One region of the Bradyrhizobium sp. IC4060 genome, then DNA from elsewhere that is predicted to be linked to it. Evidence: predicted binding sites of a transcription regulator. Region 1 holds the regulator's gene; the other holds the start of a gene.

Region 1 (3,406 bases):
CTTGATCGCGGCGTTGCTGCGGAAATCGTTGCCGGTTTCCTCGGGCTCGTCGAGGCCGAGCTCGCCGGCCGACACCGCCTCGATCCCGTACGGCGCGAGCAGCTCCCTCATCTCGGCGAGCTTGCCGGGATTGTGGGTGGCGATGACGAGCTTGTCGGTGATTCGGCGGTGCATGGGCCTATTGACTACGCCACGGCCAGTTTCTGCAAGTCCACCAGACGCGCAATGCCCTTCTGCGCCAGGGCGATCAGCTTCAGGAACTCGTCCTGCGTGAACGGCTCGCGTTCCGCGGTGCCCTGCACCTCGATGATGCGGCCATCGCCGGTCATGACGAAATTGGCGTCGGTCTCGGCTTCCGAATCCTCGGCATAGTCGAGATCGAGCACCGGCGTGCCGTTGTAGATGCCGCAGGAGATCGCGGCGACGTTGTCGCGCATCACGTTGGCCTTCACCATGTTGCGCGCCTTCATCCAGTTGAGGCAATCGGCAAGCGCGACCCAGGCGCCGGTGATCGAGGCCGTGCGCGTGCCGCCGTCGGCCTGGAGCACGTCGCAATCGACCGTGATCTGGCGCTCGCCGAGAGCTTCGAGATCGACGATGGTGCGAAGCGAGCGGCCGATCAGGCGTTGGATCTCGACCGTGCGGCCGCTCTGCTTGCCGGCGGAGGCCTCGCGGCGGGTGCGTTCGGAGGTCGCGCGCGGCAGCATGCCGTATTCGGCGGTGACCCAGCCGCGGCCCTGCCCCTTCAGCCACGGCGGCAGGCGATCCTCCAGTGTGGCGGTGACCAGCACATGGGTGTCGCCGAATTTAACGAGGCACGAGCCTTCCGCATATTTGACCACGCCGCGCTCCAGCGTCACGGGGCGCAATTCGTCGGGCGCACGGCGGCTTGGCCGCATGGGAAATCTCCAAAACTCACGGGAATAGGCTGTTCGCGGTGCTTGTAGGTGGGGCGGGGGTGGGCGGCAAGGGCTTATTCACCCCCTGACCGTCGGCCTGCAAACGCCACGCTTGTCAGACGCGGCCCGGATGGACAAATTATAAGGATCTGAGAGGAGTTACCGTCTGTGGCCCATCACGATCCGATCCATCTGATCGCGCCGCGCGCAGGCCTTGCCCAGCTCAACGAGCGTTCCCGCGACATCTTTCGTCAAATTGTCGAAAGCTATCTCGCGACCGGTGAGCCGGTCGGCTCGCGCAACATTTCCCGCCTGATTGCGATGCCGCTGTCGCCGGCATCTGTGCGCAACGTCATGGCCGATCTGGAACAGCTCGGCCTGATCTATGCCCCGCACACCTCCGCCGGCCGACTGCCGACGGAACTGGGCCTGCGCTTCTTCGTCGATGCCCTGATGCAGGTCGGCGACCTCAACGAGGCCGAGCGGCAGGCGATCCAGAGCCAGCTCTCGTCCGTCGGCGAGGCGCAATCGGTCGAGGCGGCGCTGGACCAGGCCTTGATGCGGCTCTCCGGCCTGACCCGGGCCGCCGCCGTCGTGCTGACGCCGAAATCCAATGCGCGGCTGAAGCACATCGAATTCGTCCGCCTGGAACCGGAAAAAGCGCTGGTGATCCTGGTCGGCGAAGACGGCCAGGTTGAAAACCGCGTGTTGACGCTGCCGCCCGGAGTTCCCTCTTCGGCGCTGACAGAGGCCGGCAATTTCCTCAATGCGCGGATCCGCGGCCGGACCTTGGCCGAAGCGCGGCTCGAGCTCGAGACCGCACTCGGCGAGGCCCGTGCCGAGCTCGATCAGCTGACACAGAAAGTGATCTCGGCCGGCATTGCCAGCTGGTCCGGCGGCGAGAGCGAGGACCGTCAGCTCATCGTCCGCGGCCACGCCAATCTGCTCGAAGATCTGCACGCGCTGGAGGATCTGGAGCGGGTTCGCCTGTTGTTCGACGACCTCGAGACCAAGCGCGGCGTGATCGATCTGCTCGGCCGGGCCGAGACCGCCGAAGGCGTGCGCATCTTCATCGGAAGTGAGAACAAGCTGTTCTCGCTGTCGGGGTCCTCCACCATCATCTCGCCCTATCGGGATGCCGCCGGCCACATCGTCGGCGTTCTCGGCGTGATCGGCCCGACGCGGCTGAATTATGCCCGCGTGATCCCGACCGTGGACTACGCCGCCCGCATCGTCAGCCGCCTGTTGGGGGGCTGACCGGCCTTTCTGCCGATCACGGGCGCTTGATTTTCGCGGGCTTAAGCACGATATCCGGGCCAACATCCCTGAAACGAGTTCGAGATCAGAGCCGATGACCGAGCAAGACCGGCAACCCCAAGACACGACTGCAGCGACCGGCGAGCCCGTGGTGTCGAAACCCTACATCATGCCCGACGATCCCGAGCCGGGTTCGGTCGAAACCCTGCAAAAGGAAGCGGCTGAAGCGCGCGACCGCATGCTGCGGACGCTGGCCGAGATGGAGAATTTGCGCAAGCGCACCGCAAAGGAAGTCGCCGACGCCCGCCTCTACGGCATCACCGGCTTCGCGCGCGACGTGCTCGACATCGCCGACAATCTCCAGCGCGCACTCGATGCCGTTCCGGCGGAGGCGCGTGCTGCGGCCGATCCCGGCCTGGTCTCGTTGATCGAGGGCGTCGAGCTCACGGAGCGCGCGCTGCTCAACGCGCTGGAAAAACACGGCGTGAAGAAGCTCGATCCTCAGGGCCAGAAGTTCGACCCGAACTTCCACCAGGCAATGTACGAAGTGCCTGACGCGTCGGTGCCGTCGGGCACCGTGGTGCAGATCATGCAGGCCGGCTACACCATCGGTGACCGCGTGCTGCGCCCGGCGCTGGTCGGCGTCGCCAAGGGCGGCGCGAAGACTGCGCCCGCGGCGAACAACAACGAATCGAGCAGCGCGGCGAACTGAGTGTTGGCGTCATTGCGGGGCTCGGCGAAGTCGAGAACCCGGAATCCATCGAACAGCAGAGACAACCGCACAATGGATTCTCAGGTGCGCAAATTGCGCACCATAGCTCGCGCTGAAGCGCGCCCCGGAATGACGGAAGATGGCGCGCCGCCTACGCGCTCACCGCGATATCCGCAGACTGAATCCGCTTCACGCCCGCCTTGGCCATGTCGGCCCAGGCCTTGGCGAGCGAGCCCTGCGTGTCGATGCCGCGGCAGGCGTCTTCCACCACATAGACCTCGAAGCCCGCCTTGCGCCCGTCGAGCGCGGTCCAGGCGACGCAGAAGTCTGTCGCAAGACCAGCGACGAAGACGCGCTTGATCTTGCGGCCCCTCAGGTAGCCGGCGAGCCCGGTCGAGGTCTTGCCGTCGGCCTCGAGGAAGGCCGAATAGCTGTCGACGTTCTTGTGAAATCCCTTGCGGATGATGAGCTCGGCGTGCGGGATCGACAGGTCCTTCGACAGCGCCGCGCCCTCGGTGCCCTGCACGCAATGGTCCGG
Region 2 (3,406 bases), on a different contig from region 1:
CGGCGTTCTCGGAGATCTGGCGGATCGGGGCTTCCAGCGCCTTCAGCACGATGTTGATGCCGGCCTGGACGTCGTCATTGGCGTTGGTGAGACGGCCGACCGCCTTCTTGGCGCGGAGCAGCGCGACGCCGCCGCCCGGGACGATGCCTTCCTGAACCGCGGCGCGGGTGGCGTTGAGCGCGTCCTCGACGCGGTCCTTCTTCTCCTTGACCTCGATCTCAGTGGCGCCGCCGACGCGGATCACCGCGACGCCGCCGGCGAGCTTGGCGAGGCGCTCCTGGAGCTTCTCGCGGTCGTAGTCCGAGGTGGTCTCCTCGATCTGCGCCTTGATCTGGCCGACGCGGGCCTCGATGTCGGGCTTCTTGCCGGCGCCGTTGACGATCGTGGTGTTCTCCTTGTCGATCACCACCTTCTTGGCGCGGCCGAGCATCTTCACCGTGACGTTCTCGAGCTTGATGCCGAGCTCCTCGGAGATCAGCTGGCCGCCGGTCAGGATCGCGATGTCCTCCAGCATGGCCTTGCGGCGGTCACCGAAGCCCGGCGCCTTCACCGCGGCCACCTTCAGGCCGCCACGGAGCCGGTTGACGACCAGGGTGGCCAGCGCCTCGCCCTCGACGTCCTCGGCGATGATGACGAGCGGCTTGCCCGACTGCACCACGGCCTCCAGCACCGGCAGCATGGCCTGCAGGCCCGAGAGCTTCTTCTCGTGCAGGAGGATGTAGGCGTCCTCGAGCTCGGCGGTCATCTTCTCGGCATTGGTGACGAAGTAGGGGCTGAGATAGCCGCGGTCGAACTTCATGCCCTCGACGATATCAACCTCGGTCTCGAGCGACTTGTTCTCCTCGACGGTGATGACGCCCTCGTTGCCGACCTTCTGCATCGCCTGGGCGATCATCTTGCCGATGGCGGCATCGCCGTTGGCCGAGATGGTGCCGACCTGGGCGACCTCGGAGGAGGCGGCGACCGGCTTGGCGCGCTTCTCGATGTCCTTGATGACGGCGGCAACCGCGGTGTCGATGCCGCGCTTGAGATCCATCGGGTTCATGCCGGCGGCGACCGCCTTGGCGCCTTCGCGCACGATGGCCTGGGCCAGCACGGTCGCGGTGGTGGTGCCGTCGCCGGCGAGGTCGTTGGTCTTGGAGGCGACCTCACGCACCATCTGGGCGCCCATGTTCTCGAACTTGTCCTCGAGCTCGATCTCCTTGGCGACCGTGACGCCGTCCTTGGTGATGCGGGGGGCGCCGAAGCTCTTCTCGATGACGACGTTGCGGCCCTTCGGGCCGAGCGTCACCTTGACGGCGTTGGCGAGAACGTCGACGCCGCGCAGCATGCGATCGCGCGCGTCTCCGGAAAACTTGACGTCTTTGGCAGCCATGGTCTGCAATCCCTCGTGTTATGTGATGTGTGTTGTCTTGTGCCGTGCGGCGGAACGATGGATGCCCGGATCGCCTGGATCCGGGCATGACATTCAGCGGCTGTTCAGGCGGACGGCCTTAGGCCAGCACGCCCATGATGTCCGACTCCTTCATGATCAGGAGCTCTTCGTTGTCGATCTTGACCTCGGTGCCCGACCACTTGCCGAACAGCACGCGGTCGCCGACCTTGAGGTCGATCGGGATCAGCTTGCCGGTCTCGTCGCGGCCGCCGGGGCCGACGGCGACGACCTCGCCCTGGGACGGCTTTTCCTTGGCCGTGTCCGGAATGATGATGCCGCCCTTGGTCTTTTCCTCGGCGTCGATACGTTTGACCACGACACGGTCATGCAGCGGACGAAATTTGGATTTAGCCATGACGTTTCCCTTTGGAGGCTCGCTTCGGAAGTAGTGGGGTCGGTGGGGCGGCGCTTCCGTCCGCCCTCGCGTCGAGGATCGAACGGCGCGCTTAGCAATCGGGCTTTCCGAGTGCTAATAGTGGGTCCGGAAATATGGCTTGGCCGCGATCCTGTCAAGCAAAGGTGGTTAAGCGATTGTTGAGGCGGATATAGGATGGTGGCATTGGAAACTCGCTCGGGGCGTCGCCGTAAAGAACGACGTCATTGCTCCGGCAGCGGTTTTGCGCTTGGCTGCGGGAGGGGTGCGGCCATGGTCTTGTTCGGGGGAATGCCATGATCAGTTCGGCTCACGCGCGCACGGTTGCCAATCTGGCGGCCGCCTCTTGTCTGGCGCTGCTGCTGGGCGCCTGCGGCGGCGGCTTCAACCTGCCGTCCCTCACGTCGTCCCCGCCGCCGCCCGAAGCCGAACCTGGCGTCGCTCCGGAAATGCCCGCCAGCATCCGCGCCGACGAGATCGTCGGCCGCTGGGGCCTCGCCTCGTTCCAGAACCCGGCCGATCGCGCCCGCACCGAGAAGATGGCGCGTGAGCAATGCAGGAACCCCTACGTGATCACCGCCGGTTCCTCCGGTGGCGTGATCATGCATCTCGCCGACCAGGCGACGCCGCAGGAGCTGCGGCTGAAGGGCTCGCCGAGCGGCAAGAACTACATCGGGCCGGCCGGCCCGACCCCCGGCGACCAGGACCGCGAAATCGTCTCCTTCGACGGTCGCGTCATGATCACCCGCTTCATCGACAAGGACGCCGGCACCCGCTACGGCAACATGGTCTACGTCCGCTGCGCGCCGAGGGCGTGACGGTCTCTTACCCTCTCCCCTTGTGGGAGAGGGTGGCTCGCCGCGTAGCGGCGAGACGGGTGAGGGGTCTATCTCCTCACGAACGGTCTTGCGAGTCGAGAGAACCCCTCATCCGGCGCTTCGCGCCACCTTCTCCCACAAGGGGAGAAGAAGAGTTCACGATCTGCACCGGCCAAAACAAAAAACGCCGGCCCAAGGCCGGCGTTTTGGTATTCCGATGTCGTCGCCGCTCAGTCGAACAGCGCGTCGATGTCGTCCTGCGAGGCGTGGCCGACGTCGCCGGCGAGCTTGGGGCCGTTGAGGAGCTTCTCCTCCTCGCTGCGGTTGTCGACCTGCGCGGGCACATGGGACTTGATCGCGTCGACGCCTCCCCAGATCTCCATCATCGCGTTGATGTGCTGCTCGATGAACTTCATCGTGCCCATGACCTTGCTGATGCGCTGGCCGGTCAGGTCCTGGAAGTTGCAGGCTTCGAAGATCGAGATGACGCGTTCCTGGATGTCGTCGGCAAGGCGCTTCTGCTGATCGATCGAGTCCACCTTCGACATCGCGCTGGCGGCCTGGTCGATCGATTCCGCGGCTTCGAGGATCTGCTGGGTCGCCTGCTCGGTGCCGCCGACCACCGCGCCGAGCTCGCCGTTGACCTTGGCCATCTCGCCGCCGTCGAAGCTCTTGCCGTGCAGCGTCGCGATCTCGCGCTTGGTGCGGTCGATGGCGTCGTGGATGAGGTCGAGCTCGACCTTCAGCTTCTCGCACTGCTCGATCTGCGCCCGGTAGGTA

The links. Region 1 encodes HrcA, which represses chaperone genes, less so after heat shock. Its sites were predicted from a motif close to GTTAGCACTCNCNNNNNGNGAGTGCTAAC; they were not measured.
Region 2: I6F16_RS25630 (co-chaperone GroES) is a predicted target of HrcA. The motif match lies at 1,881-1,909, and genes of this name have one in related genera.

The regions. Positions count from the first base shown of each region.
Region 1 is NZ_JADYVJ010000008.1:158,675-162,080, reverse strand. It holds gene rdgB (RdgB/HAM1 family non-canonical purine NTP pyrophosphatase) at 1-174, opposite strand, end outside; gene rph (ribonuclease PH) at 186-899, opposite strand; gene hrcA (heat-inducible transcriptional repressor HrcA) at 1,068-2,156, shown strand; gene grpE (nucleotide exchange factor GrpE) at 2,251-2,868, shown strand; gene pncA (bifunctional nicotinamidase/pyrazinamidase) at 3,020-3,406, opposite strand, start outside.
Region 2 is NZ_JADYVJ010000009.1:28,939-32,344, reverse strand. It holds gene groL (chaperonin GroEL) at 1-1,375, opposite strand, end outside; gene I6F16_RS25630 (co-chaperone GroES) at 1,494-1,790, opposite strand; gene I6F16_RS25625 (hypothetical protein) at 2,105-2,626, shown strand; gene I6F16_RS25620 (protein phosphatase CheZ) at 2,857-3,406, opposite strand, start outside.